One region of the Pseudoalteromonas piratica genome, then DNA from elsewhere that is predicted to be linked to it. Evidence: predicted binding sites of a transcription regulator. Region 1 holds the regulator's gene; each other region holds the start of a gene.
What was found. The regulator sigma-54, encoded in region 1, starts transcription at its own class of promoters, with help from an activator protein. The targets are predictions, from matches to a motif close to GTTGGCACGNNNNTNGNNT.
Positions count from the first base shown of each region.

Region 2: OM33_RS17345 (EF-hand domain-containing protein) is a predicted target of sigma-54. The motif match lies at 1,442-1,460, and genes of this name have one in related genera.
Region 3: OM33_RS02890 (DUF2884 family protein) is a predicted target of sigma-54. The motif match lies at 1,918-1,936, and genes of this name have one in related genera.

Region 1 covers NZ_CP009888.1:459,973-464,761, reverse strand. Annotated here, with positions in the region: gene rapZ (RNase adapter RapZ) at 1-79, opposite strand, end outside; gene ptsN (PTS IIA-like nitrogen regulatory protein PtsN) at 95-553, opposite strand; gene hpf (ribosome hibernation promoting factor) at 555-842, opposite strand; gene OM33_RS02000 (RNA polymerase factor sigma-54) at 865-2,361, opposite strand; gene lptB (LPS export ABC transporter ATP-binding protein) at 2,441-3,166, opposite strand; gene lptA (lipopolysaccharide transport periplasmic protein LptA) at 3,163-3,681, opposite strand; gene lptC (LPS export ABC transporter periplasmic protein LptC) at 3,683-4,234, opposite strand; gene kdsC (3-deoxy-manno-octulosonate-8-phosphatase KdsC) at 4,234-4,789, opposite strand, start outside.
Region 2 covers NZ_CP009889.1:579,954-584,742, forward strand. Annotated here, with positions in the region: gene OM33_RS17340 (sensor histidine kinase) at 1-1,217, opposite strand, end outside; gene OM33_RS17345 (EF-hand domain-containing protein) at 1,564-1,788, shown strand; gene OM33_RS17350 (EF-hand domain-containing protein) at 1,857-2,072, shown strand; gene OM33_RS17355 (hypothetical protein) at 2,181-2,405, shown strand; gene ybaK (Cys-tRNA(Pro) deacylase) at 2,560-3,030, shown strand; gene phnW (2-aminoethylphosphonate--pyruvate transaminase) at 3,141-4,241, shown strand; gene OM33_RS22155 (GGDEF domain-containing protein) at 4,295-4,789, opposite strand, start outside.
Region 3 covers NZ_CP009888.1:654,950-659,738, forward strand. Annotated here, with positions in the region: gene OM33_RS21950 (HD domain-containing phosphohydrolase) at 1-988, shown strand, start outside; gene OM33_RS02890 (DUF2884 family protein) at 1,047-1,865, opposite strand; gene OM33_RS02895 (PA3496 family putative envelope integrity protein) at 2,143-2,322, shown strand; gene OM33_RS02900 (MarR family winged helix-turn-helix transcriptional regulator) at 2,319-2,759, opposite strand; gene OM33_RS02905 (glutathione peroxidase) at 2,762-3,244, opposite strand; gene OM33_RS02910 (LysR family transcriptional regulator) at 3,320-4,192, opposite strand; gene OM33_RS02915 (iron-containing alcohol dehydrogenase) at 4,331-4,789, shown strand, end outside.

The DNA.
Region 1 (4,789 bases):
AATAGCCGAGGTCTTCCAATACTCTTAGGGCAACGGTTTTACCCGAGCCTGAACGGCCACTGATTAAAATTAGCTGCACTTAAATCTCCTAACGTTAGTTACTCGCTTCACTGCTAATAACTTGATAAAGCTGATGATTGTTCTCAGCATGACGTAGCTGACGACAAAATTGCTTGTCTTTTAGTTTATCAGCGATAGTGGCTAAAGTCTGTAGATGTTGTTGGCAGTTTTGCTCTGGTATGAGCAGTACAACAAACACATCAACGTCTTTGTCATCAATGGCATCGAAAGGGATAGGTGATTGATTTACAATTAAAAAGCCAATAGTGTTTTGCAGGCCATCAATACGACCATGGGGTATTGCAAGTCCTTTACCAATACCTGTACTGCCGAGTTTTTCACGCTGTAGTAAAGCGTCTAAAAACTCTTGAGAAGTAATGTCTGGCGCATGTTGATGTGCGAGATCACTTATAAATTCGAAGAGACGTTTTTTGCTATTAAAAAGGACCGCGGTTTTAGCGCAGTCCTCAGCAATAATATCAGTTAATTTCATTTTAATGGCGAGATAATTTCTCTTTATGTTTTATTACTTGGCGATCAAGTTTGTCGACCAAGCCATCAATTGCTGCATACATATCTTGTTGTGCTTCAGATGCGAACAGTTCACCGCCATTAACGTGCATCGTTGCTTCTGCTTTTTGTGATAACTTTTCAACATCTAGAATAACGTGCACGTTATTGATGTGATCAAAATGCCTCTCAAGTTTTGCAAATTTGTTAGTGACATAGTCTCTTAAAGAATCAGTAATTTCTACGTGACGACCTGTTAAGTTTAATTGCATAAGCATTTTCCTTCTATATGGTCTAGATCAGGCATTTGCGCTGATTAGACGGTGGTATGGATAGCGACTCACGATATTTAGCGATTGTGCGTCGCGCCACTTTAATTCCTTGTTCAGCTAGTAGGTCAGTAATCTTGCTATCACTTAATGGCTTGGCAGGATTCTCTGCAGCTACTAACTTTTTGATCAGTGCTCGAATCGCTGTGGATGAGCACTCACCCCCATTTTCTGTGCTAACGTGGCTTGAAAAGAAGTACTTCAATTCGTAAATGCCACGTGGTGTATGCATGTATTTTTGCGTTGTTACTCGCGATATAGTCGATTCATGCATTTCCACCATTTCGGCGACATCATTTAAAACCATTGGTTTCATAGCTTCATCGCCATATTCAAAGAATGCCTGTTGTTGTTCAACAATGCAATTGGCTACTTTTAATAAAGTGTCATTGCGGCTTTCTAAGCTTTTAATAAACCATTTAGCCTCTTGTAAATGGTTGCGAATAAATTGGCTGTCAGTACCTGACTTCATTGAGCGAGTCAGTGCAGCATACTGCTCATTTACCCGTATTTTTGGCATACTGTCATTGTTTAATTCAACACGCCAGCGGCCTTTTATTTTCTTTACTGAAACGTCTGGCACCACATATTCAGGTTCTTCACGAATGATGCTTTCAGCTGGTTTTGGATTAAGGCTATGTATTAATGTTAAGACTTCTTTTAACTCAGGTTCTTTGAGTTTGGCCTTCTTCATAATGGTACGATAGTCTCTTAACCCTAAAAGTTCCATATGGTTTGAGATTACGCTTTTTGTTTCGCTTAGCCAAGGAGTATTTTTGTCATACTGATTGAGTTGGATCAATAAACATTCCTGTAGCGAGCGAGCAGCAATGCCAACAGGATCAAAAAGCTGAACGCGTTTCAGTACCGCTTCAATTTCATCTAGTTCAATTTGCTCTTGATCTTCAGACTTTTGTACTGCTTCTAAAATTTCTTCTGTACTTTGCGTAAGGTAACCTGAATCATCCACAGCTTCGACGATAGTGGTTGCGATTACTTCATCGTTATCGCTAAACGGCGTCAAGCGTAATTGCCACATAAGATAGTCTTGCAGTGACTCGCTTGTTGAGCCTTGGTAGATGGTGTCATTTTCTGGTGCCGGTGCACTGCTCACTGAAACTGGCGCAGCGCTGATGTAATCATCCCAAGAGACGTCCATAGCAAGGTCGTCGGAAAGGTTTTCGTTGTTTAAGGCGTCGCTGGATTCTATTTCAGATTGGCTAACAGGTGCTTCGAAGTCATCACTCGTTGTTGAGTCATCAGCACTCGATTCAGTGTTTTCATTATTGTTGGTGTCGTCACTGAAATCGTTGTCTTCTTCCAGTAAAGGATTGGCATCTAGGGCTTCTTGTATTTCTTGTTGCAAATCTAACGTGCTTAATTGCAGTAGGCGTATTGCCTGCTGCAATTGCGGAGTCATTGTTAGTTGCTGCCCAAGGCGAAGCTGTAGCGATTGCTTCATGTAGTTATTCTAATCCTTCTCTATTTCTCAAGCTGTTGGTTAACAATTCAACTCCAATTAGGAAGTGCTTTCACTATTACTATAGTCTGAATTGTTCACCTAGGTATACATCACGAACTTTTTGGTTATTTAAAACGTCTTCCGCCGTGCCTGATGCAATTAATTCTCCGTGAGAAACAATATAAGCTTTCTCACATACATCAAGGGTTTCACGCACATTATGGTCAGTAATCAGTACGCCAATGCCGCGATTTTTTAAATGCTCAATTATTTTCTTTATATCTATCACTGAAATAGGATCAACACCAGCAAAAGGTTCATCTAACAGGATAAATTTAGGGTTTGCGGCTAAAGCGCGAGCGATTTCAACACGTCGGCGTTCACCACCGGAAAGTGCCATACCTTGTGAGTCGCGAATATGGCCGATGTTGAATTCTTCAAGTAAATCGTCGAGCGCTTCTTCTCGTTGTACGCGATTAAGATCTTTACGGGTTTCAAGAATTGCCATGATGTTTTGATAAACGGTAAGCTTTCTGAAGATTGACGATTCTTGCGGTAAATAGCCGATGCCTAATCGTGCACGGCTATGCATAGGTTGAAGTGTTATGTCATTATCATCAATGCGAATTGAGCCCATATCACTTGGAACCAAACCAACAATCATATAAAACGTCGTTGTTTTACCTGCACCGTTAGGACCGAGTAAACCAACAATACTGCCGGCTTTTACTTCTAAACCAACATTTTTAACAACTTGACGTGATTTATAACTTTTTGCCAGCTTTTCGGCAATTAATGTGCTCATTTTTCGCCTTGTTTTGTTTGTGTATTGATGATGGTTTTTACTTGGTTATCTGAATTTTTCGCTTTTTTCGATGTGACAGTTTCATTTTCACGGTCGTAAATAATGGTATCTGCTGACATCATGTCGCCATTTTGCTGAAATTTTGCATTTCCAGACATGGTAAATAGTGATTTAGCAACGTCATAAGTAATGTTTTCAGCACTTGCAATTATCGTTGAACCATCTTCTTGAATCGCGCTAAACTTTACTGGCTTACCGCTGGCAATGAGTAATTGTTGATTATCGCCCAGCTCAGTACGCTTATGTGCTTCTAAGTAGTCAGCAGTAATTGACATATTACCGTGTTTTATTTGTACATTTTTTTGAAAAACACCGATGTTTTCTTTCAGTCGTGCTGATTGCTCATCTGCATCTATTTCAAGTGGGTGCTTTAGTTTAATTTGCTCAGCCATTACGTGGCCACTTGTGATGCACAAAGTGAAAGCCAGTCCAGCGATTGACATTAATCTCGTCATTTTATTGGTCATAATAAGTGGTCTTTGTATGGTTGATTAAGTTGATTACTTGCTCTTCTAAATTAGCATTGAGGCCTTGGCCTTTAATTTCAAGCCCCGGGCCTGTCATTTTCACTTCGCTATCCGAGGTCATTATTTTGGTCGAGATGAAATACTCAATACTTGCCGCTTCTATTGTGTCGAGCATCACATCCGTGGTCAGGCTTTTGGCGATTACATTCTGCTCAAGAATAAGCTTTTCGTTATCGTAAAGCGTCGCTTCTTCAGCTTTCAGTTGCCAAACACCTTGCTCCGAGAAAATAGTGAATTGTGGTTTTACAAAGTGTGTAAACCCTAACTCTTGATACATTGACATCTTTTCAGCTGTTACTTTATGACTAACGGTGCCTAAGTCACTAAAGTACGTCTGTTTTAAATCGGTAGCGATGTAATCAGGAATATTAGTGATAGGTTTAACTATCTGTATTTGCTCTTTCGGTGCGAAAAAGTAGGGTAACCACAGCCATAACATGGCAATGGTAAATAAAATTGAAAGCGCAATACGGGCAGACATTAGCTACTAGTACCTGAGTGACTGAGTGGTTTATCTTGGCTCAGCATAATTAAATCTGTTAATTCGCGTACGGCACCAAAGCCACCCAACATCGTGGTTTTGTAATCAGCAATTCGTTTTACGAGCGGGTGTGCATCATTTGTTGCTACCGCAAAACCAACGAGTTCCATGACGGGTAAGTCGGGGCTATCATCACCAATATAGGCTATTTCATCATTGTTGAGCGAGAGCGCTTCTTTTAACGTGTTGAACGCAACAATTTTATCTTCTTGTCCTTGATAAATATGTTGCACGGTCAGGCTTTTCATACGATTTTCGACGATTTTTGAGTTTCTGCCAGTGATAACCGCAACTTGAACGCCGCTATTGATTAATGATTTGATACCAAACCCATCTTTGGTGTGAAATGCTTTTAGTTCTTCGCCATCATTGCCAAGGTAGATGCGGCCATCGGAAAAAACGCCGTCGATATCACAAATTAACAGCTGAATTTTGCTGGCTTTGGCAAAAACAGTTTTGCTTGTTTCTGCATACAGTTCATTAAAAAGCTGCTGT
Region 2 (4,789 bases), on a different replicon from region 1:
TTACTTTGATAAAACGGTTGAAATAATAAATGCGCATCGTCGGGCTCAATACCTGCACCGTCATCTATAACATTTAACTCAATGGTATTGTTATTTTGAGTAATGTAAACATTTACGCTGTGGCTTGCATGAATTATTGCATTGCTAATCAATTGGGTCAGTATTAGTTTGCATGGCAAATAAGGCACTGTACTCGATGTATTTATATGCCAGTACACATCTACATGGTGGTGTTCAATGGTATCACTTAAATGACGATTAATTTCTTCTTCTAACGTTGTCAGTTGTGTTAATTGTTGTAAGCTTTCTGGGTGACTGGCCGCACTGTAATTAAGCAGGTCGTCGATCATGCGAGATAATTTCCCCACTGACTGTTCCATTATGGTTAAAATACGGCTTTGCTTCTGGGTGATATCTCCCAATAGCCGGCTGTTTAATAAACTACTGCCTTCATTAATTGACGCGAGAGGGGTTTTTAATTCATGTGTAACATGGCGCAAAAATGTTTCTTTTTGTTGTTGCACACGTTTTAATTCTAATCTTAGCCAGTCCAGCTTTGTGCCAAGCTGTTGTAGCTCATAACTGCCCGTTAAATGAATTGGCGTTTCAAGTTTTCCCCGCCCAACGTCTGATAAAACAGTTTCGACTTGGTTTAATTGGCGGCAAATTCTAAAAATTAAAAACGAACTTATAATCACTAGTATGGGAAGTAAAAATACTAAACCAATTAAAAACTCAGTTTGTAATGCTTTAAATTGGCTGTTTTTTTCAGCCAGTCGATCGTCAAGGTTGCGATCAAAGAGCGCATCAAATTGGTTTAATTGAGAGACTAGTTTGGCAAATTCATCAGCGCTTTCGATGTTATTAATTAGTGTTTGTTGCCATTTTGCAACAAAATCTGTTCCTGCCAGTTTAGATTTTAAAATTTTGATGCGTGTAAGTGTATTTTGCCATTTTTGCTCAATGCTTTTTTGAAGCTGTTCACTTTCTAAAAGCTGATTATTTCTAAGCGCTTTTTCTATGTCACTGACAGCTTCTTTTACAGCATTAAACTCTAACATAAGTTCTTGATTTTCATCATATACCAAGAGGGTTTCTTGCTGATGGTAAGAAATGCTTTGTGCATACCATAAGGTTAACAACACAATGGGTAATACACCTACCAGCATGGCGACAAGTGCTTGTTTTTGTAATGACTGAGAAAAAAATCGTTTCACTAAAAAACCTTAATTAATGTCCACTAAATGAACATGTTGTTAGATTGAAAATGCACTATCAAATTACCTTGTTGCAAAATGGCAACAATTTAAATCTTTGATATTATTGTGTTTTATTTAAAAGGGGGTCAATGTGTTGCTATTTGGCAACAGATTTTTCCATGTTTTTTACTCTTCTTACCAAAATCTTTATATAACTCATTGTTTTTATGGCTATTTAAAAAGTTGGCACCAAAGTTGGAATATGCCTAGTGTCAGTGCGAAAGCATACAACACGAATAAGCTTATCAAATGTATTTTGTTTTAAGCAAAAATTAACTGGTTTCCAATTTAGGGGGAAATACCTATGCAAATTAGAGCAATTGCATATTTAACAGCGGTACTTGGTGTTGCTGCATTTAACACTCAAGCAAGCTCACTTTTTAGCGAATTAGATTCAAACAATGATGGTTACATTTCTGAAGTTGAAGCAGGTGTGAATAGCATGTTGTCAGCAGCATTCGACGCACTAGACGTTAACGAAGACGCAAAATTAAGCAAAGAAGAGTTTACAGCCTTTAAAGGCGAATAAATTTAACAATGGGGAAGTGCGCTACTTTCCAATTAAATACCCAAAACTAAAGATGAAAGGAAATTAAAATGAAAAAATTAGTTATGTCAGCAATGATTGTTGCCAGTTCATTCTCAGTTGTTGCAGCAGATGATTTTGCAACCTTAGATGTTGATAACAGTGGCACGATCACCAAAGAAGAAGCGATGCAAAATGTGTCTCTCGTTCACCAATTCAAAGAGTTAGATAAAAACAGTGATGGTGAATTAAGCAAAGAGGAGTTTGCTAACTTTAAAGCATCTTAAACCAAAAGCTTCCTGGATATCCGTTTTACAGTCGGGCTCGCTTTTACTCCTTGTAATCAGTATGCCGAGTGAGTCCGACTTTTTTGAAATAAAAGAGTTGTAAGTGAAATGAAAAAGGCGTTTGTGCTCGCTATTTCCATCTATATTATGTTATTTGCCTCAGTTAAAGCTGCCGCTGACCACGAATTCGCATGGTTTGATAAAGACAGCAATGGCTCGATAAGTTTGCTCGAGGCTAAATTAAATCATACATTATACGAACAATTTACCAATTTAGACCTTGATAGCAGTGGCGACTTAAGTGCCAGCGAGTTTGCTTATTTCACAGGATAAAAAGAATCAACCCTCCCTAGTGCGGCCTGAACTATTTTTTGTTGGACATGAATATTTTTATGGCTGCACTATTTCTATCTTTGTTTTAAAAATAGTTTTCTTTTGAATGTGTTTAGGTAAGCTGTTGCTTACCCAGTTTTTAGAAGCAAATACTATGACGCCAGCAATTAAAACAGCTGAAAAAGCTAAAATAATGTTTTCTGTTCATCAATACGAACATGACAGCAGTGTAGCTTCATTTGGTTTAGAAGCGAGTGAGAAGCTCGGCATATCTGCGGCATCAGTCTTTAAAACGTTGGTTGCTAGTTTAGACACTGGTGAGTTGGTTGTAGCGATTATCCCCGTTGATAAAAAGCTTAATTTGAAAGCTGTGGCGAAGGCGAGTAAAGCAAAAAAAGCAAAAATGGCTGATCCGCTCGATGTTGAACGCTCAACAGGCTATATACTTGGCGGCGTTAGCCCCCTGGGTCAAAAAAAACGACTTAAAACCTTGCTTGATGACTCAGCTAAAGAACAAGCCACTATTTATGTGAGCGCCGGCCGCCGGGGCTTAGAAATTGAGCTCGCTCCAAGTGATCTAATTACACTCACAAAGGGCCTATTTACATCGCTTAGGGCTGAATAAACGCGCCGCCATTTCCATAATATCCGCTGTTATTTGTCATTGAACTTTCATATTTCCACAGACTTTTTATGTTTAAATAATCTGGACTATACCAGATTGGAATTTTAGAAATGAATGAATACTTGTTATTGACGCCGGGCCCACTTTCAACCAGTGAGGCAGTTAAACAGGCTATGCTAAAGGACTGGTGCACTTGGGATGACGACTATAACATTGAGATTGTGCAGGCGATCCGCGCTAAACTCACTGCACTTGCAAGTAATACTGATGATTTTACGAGTGTTTTAATGCAAGGAAGTGGTACAGCAAGCGTTGAGTCAGCACTTGGCAGTTTAATTAAAAACACCGATAAACTGCTCATTATTAACAATGGTGCTTATGGTAAGCGTATCGCTGAAATTGCTAATTATCTAAATATCAATGCCATAGTACTTAATTTAAATGAAACTCAGCTGCCAAACATGGCAGAGGTTGAAGAGCAGTTACAAGCGCACAGTGATATTACTCATATTGCAATGGTGCACTGCGAAACCACCACGGGCATGCTTAACCCGGTTGCAGAAATGGGCGCGCTTGCTAAAAAGTACCATAAAACCTTTATATTAGATGCTATGAGCAGCTTTGGTGGTATTGAGTTGAATATGGCTGAACTTCACATAGATGTGCTTATCAGCTCTGCCAATAAATGTATTCAAGGTGTACCGGGTTTTGGTTTTGTGATTGTTAAAAAGACAATTATTGAAAAGTGCCAAGGTATTGCACGTTCACTTAGCTTAGATTTGCACGCGCAGTGGAAAACCATGGAAGAGCACAATGGAAAGTGGCGTTTCACCTCACCGACCCATGTAGTAAGAGCTTTCTATCAAGCGCTTTTGGAACTTGAAGAGGAAGGCGGTGTTAAAGCGCGCTATAACCGTTACAAAACAAATCAACAGCGTTTAGTTGATGGTATGCACACACTTGGATTTGAGACCTTGCTAGCGAAAGAGCTGCATTCGCCGATTATCACCTCGTTCTATTCACCAACCAGTAATAAATACAATTTTGCTTTGTTTTACAGTGCATTAAAAGAGCAAGGGTTTGTTATTTATCCAGGGAAAGTATCTGATGCTGATTGTTTTCGTATTGGTAATATTGGCGAGATTTACCCAAATGATATTGAGCGACTACTTAGCGCAATAGAGCGCAGCCGGTTTTGGTTAGAAGCATAAAAAATGCTTCATTAGGTAAAAGGTAATAGCCAAACACTATTACCTTTTGAGTGTTAGCTCACGGTCGTTTGATTGCGTCCTGCTTGCTTTGAGGCATAAAGTGCTTTATCAGCGATATCGATATTGTCATCTAAAGAATTAGCTTCTTGAAATTGAGTTAACCCCACACTAATGGTTAATGGTCCATAAAGTTTATCTTTTGACTGTTCGGTTACCGCTTGACGAATGCGTTCCGCGATTTGAAAGGCAGCGTTACTGTCAGTATTGGTTAAAAAAATAAAAAACTCTTCACCGCCATAACGGCAACTAATGTCGTATTCACGTGTGCAGTGTTGTATTTGCTGTGCCACAAGCTTAATTGCATCATCTCCTTGTTGATGCCCATGTTGATCATTCACTTTTTTAAAGTGATCAATATCTAACATTACCACCGAGCACATTTGCTTATTACGCTTGGCTAATGCCAATTGATTATTAACAAGATTGTAAACAGCTGTGCGATTGTATAAACCGGTAAGCGCGTCTTGTGTTGCTAAGGCTTTATATTT
Region 3 (4,789 bases), 190 kb from region 1:
GAGTCAATCCACGCAGTTTCCTAATTTTCATTTTGATGAAAGTGCGAGGCGCCAACTTTCCATCGCGGCTTGGTTACATGACTGTGGTAAAGTCACAACGCCAGAATACATAGTGGACAAAGCCACCCGATTAGAAACCATTTACAACCGCATTCATGAAATTAGAACGCGTTTTGAAGTAGTAAAACGTGATTTAGAAATTGACGCGCTAAAAGAAATCTTAGCCGGTGCGGATAAAAGCGCAGTCAATGCTAAATTAATGAAACAAATAAAGCAGTTAGAAAGTGACTTTGCGCATGTAGCTTATTGCAATAGCGCTGAGTTTGTATCAGACAGTGACAAAAACAAACTCCATGAAATCGCACAACTGAATTGGCAACCATATTTTAATGAGCGTCTAGGGTTATCACAAGAAGAGTTAACGCAATACACTGATTACCCTGAGGTTTCTGAGCTTAGTATTTTGGCCGATAAACCAAGTCACTTGCTTTATAATCAAAACTTACGCTGCGATAGCACTAAATATAATTTACAACAGCCCGAGTTAAGAAATAATCTTGGTGAACTCTATAATCTAAGCGTGAGTGCCGGTACTATTAATTCTGAAGAGCGCTATGCAATCAACCATCACATCATTCAAACAATTGAAATTCTTGAGAAGCTACCATTTCCAAAACATTTAAGCAGAGTGCCTGAGATCGCAGGTGCACATCATGAAAAACTTAATGGTAACGGCTACCCCAAAGGGCTGTGCGGTGATGAGATTAGCTTTGAAGCGCGTATTTTAGCAATTGCTGATATTTTTGAAGCTCTCACCGCCTCGGATCGGCCTTATAAAAAAGCGAAGACCCTGTCACAGGCCATTGGCATAATGCAACAACTCGCAAGTAAAGGTGAACTAGACCAAGATTTACTCAACTTTTTCATTGCCGAAAAGATCCCCGAACATTATGGGAAAGTTCACTTAAAAGCTGAACAACTCAATTAAAAAGGGAGCTAATGCTCCCTAAAATGATGACTGACGCTATGCCTAATGTTTACTTACATTAGATTGATGACTTTTTAGTTTCTACTTTAAATACATCGTAATTTGCGAGAGCTGGAATACGTGCTTGCAGCTCATCTTCTTGCAGTGCGAGTGCTTTAAAGTCGTGACACATTTGATCCGCTTTTTGCTCAATATTCTTCGCTTGCAGCTCAACTTTCTCTTCAATTTGTTCACCCATGCGTTCCATGCGCTGTTCAAAATCATTCATATTGCCACCTGAACTGATCATTTCGCTACCAAGGGTGATCAATAAACTACCAATGGATTCCATCATCATTTCTTCCATCGCTTGTTCCATTTTTTCATCAAACTTATTGTCGAATGTATCGCCAATATTATCAAAACGACCTTGGTCCATTACAAAGGTGCCACCGTCATAAAATGCATCTTGGATTTCTTCGCCGATTTCCGACATGATCTCTTCCATTGCAGCCATGTTTTCTAAACCAAATGCATTGCCAACTTCACTTAATGCAACCCCCGCAAGTGCAACACCTTCCATAGCAATTTCAGCCACTTGTGGCACCTGGCCTCGTACATCATCCGAGTAGCGTGCTAATAGGGTTTGATCACTTGCCGACAGAGACTGCGCTTCACCATTTATTTGAAGATTGCCATCTTGATCAATTGCTACCACACCTGATGCTGCTTCAATATTAAGTACCTCAGGGGTGATAGAAAGCTTATTGTTGAACTTTAAATTACAGCTATCTGATGAAAAGTTAATGTTGTTATCATGACCGTCTTGGTGCGCCATTGCATTTGCTGATAGACCCATACATGCTGCTACTGCTGTTGTGATAATTAATTTTTTCATAGTGATTCCCGTTTCTGTCGCGTTTTAATTTTTTCTCTAAGTGTTATACCTTTATCAAACTCAATGCCAAAAATAAAAAACCAATAATTATCAACAATATAAATAAAATCAGGCTAAAAATAACGAGGGGAAATAAATACTTAAAACTAATAAATGGTTTTTTTAACCACTATATTGTTGAATTTGACCAATTAAAATTTAACACCATTACTTGCGCTAACAGCAATATGGGTTTTTACTGATTATGAGTGCTTAAATTGTAATGTTGAGGGTGATCATGAAAGACAATTACCAAGACATAAATAATCAAGAGCCGCTGAATTCAGATCTTGAACACAGCGAAGATAGCCAACACAAGCGAGAAGTGAAAAAACGCTTAGAAGATATTTTAGAACAAAAGCGCCTGCTCAAATCCATTGGTATGGATGAAACACATAACTATTGGGATGAGCTCTAAAACTGGTCGTTGAGCTTATCCATTAAGTCACCCAATAACACTTTTAATTGCTTTGCTTTTTCAAGGTCCAACCCGACTTTATCAACTAATTGTGAAGGCAAGCAAGAAAGGCTCTGCTGTAAAGCATGGCCATGTTGGGTTAAAAAAATACGTACTTTGCGTTCATCCCATTCATCGCGGCGGCGCTCTATTAAATCACTTTGTTCCATGCGTTTTAAAATTGGCGTTAGCGTGTTGTTATTTAAAATAGCTTGCTGACCTATCTCTCCTACTGTAACACCATCTTGTTGCCACAAAATCAATAGAATTACGTACTGGGGATAGGTCAACTTATGCTTATCCAACTCTGGCTGATATAGCCGCGTCACCAAGCGTGACGCAGCATAAATCGGAAAGCAAAGTTGGTTTTCTAATAATTGATCAGCATTACTGGCCATGGCTACTGCGCCAAAGCTTGTTCAATGTACTTTTCTAATGCTTCAGGTTTTGTGGTAGGCGCAAAACGCTTTAACGGCTTGCCATCACGGCCAATCAAAAATTTAGTGAAATTCCATTTAATTTTATTGCCCAAAATGCCGCTTAACTCAGTGCGTAAATATTTATAAAGCGGGTGACTGTTTTCACCATTTACATCTATTTTTTCAGTCATCGTAAAATCAACGCCATAGTTAATTAAACACTCGCCTTGAATTTGTTCGGCGCTACCAGGCTCTTGTTGACCAAATTGATTGCATGGGCAGCCAATAATAACCAGCCCTTTATCACTGTATTTTTTGTGAAGTGCTTGTAGTCCTTCGTATTGTGGCGTAAGCCCGCACTTGCTAGCAGTATTAACCACTAATACTGCTTTGCCCTGATACTCTGAAAAATCGATTTTTTGCCCTTGCAGGCTATTAATGCTTAATTGATAAAACGGTGTCATATGCTTTCTCCTCTATTGCAGTAAAATATATCGTGCACGACACAATCGCGCAATAATAGTTCAAAAATTGAAGTATTAATCTTGATTAAACTCTGCAATTAAAAAATCGATCAACAAACGCACACGTAACGGCATTAAATCGCGATTTGGGTAAACTAACCACGAAGCGTTATCAGCAACTTGATAGGGCGCTAATAAACTGACTAATCGCCCATTTGAGACATATTCCTCAACAATATCTTGCGCAAGGTGCGCAATACCCAAACCCGTCAAGCATGCCTGTAGTAGCGCCTCACCATTGTTGCTGCGCCAGCGGCCGGAAATTTTATATTCTTTGATAGCGCCATCAACTTTAAAGCGCCAGCGATTAGTGACCGCATACAAGCAATTATGCTCTATAAGCTGCTCAGGATGAGTGGGGGCGCCAAACTGTGTTAGATAATCGGGTGACGCAACTAGCGTCATAACTCGTGTGGTTAATGGTCGTGCGATTAAATTGGAATCAGCCATACGACCAAAACGAATCGCTAAATCGACGCCTTCAGAAATTAAGTCAACATTTCGATTATTAAAGTCCATCACCATAGATACCTGAGTATAACGCTGACAAAACTGTGCTAATTTAGGTGCGACGTGCTTTGCCGCAAAATCACCTGCACACGACACGCGAATAGTACCTTTAGGCTCTTGTTGCTCACCTTGCAGTGCTAGATTGGCTTCTTCCATAGCCGATTGGATAGAGCTAAGTGATGCAGCATATTGTTGCCCTGCCTCGGTTAACTTCAATGAACGGGTTGTACGCTTTAGCAGTGCCACCCCCAAACGGGATTCCAACTGAGCAACACTGCGACTGACATGTGATGTTGAGACATCTAAAATTTTTGCCGCACGAGTAAAGCTGCCATTTTCAACAACCGCTAAGAACTCATTAATACCCTGCCAATCCATATCCACTCCACAGCAAAAATAAAAACACTATCACAACCATTATTGCACAGATGCAAAAGTTATTTGTCAATTTGGGGGATTATCCCTGTGTTGTTACACGCTAAACTGGCCTTAATTACCGTACCTAATTGAGGCAATATCATGGAATTTAGTTTTGTAAATCCAACGAAAATTATTTTTGGTCAAGGCCAAATCGCAACAATTCAACAGGAAATCCCTTCATCTGCCAAAGTGATGATCATTTATGGTGGTGGCAGTATTAAGCAAAATGGCATTTATCAGCAAGTAGTTGATGCGCTAAGCGAACATCAGGTGGTTGAATTTTCTGGTATTGAGCCAAATCCAAGCTATGAAACAGCTATGCGCGCTGTTGCACAAATTAAAGAGCACAACATTGATTATTTACTTGCCGTAGGCGGTGGTTCTGTCATTGATGGTACTAAGTTTATTGCTGCAGCAGCAAAATTTGATGGCAAGCCATGGGATATTCTGGCAAAAGCCGCAGAGGTAACCGACGCTTTACCTATCGGTGTGGTACTGACACTGCCAGCAACTGGTTCAGAATCGAATAGCTACTCGGTTGTTTCGAAACTCGAC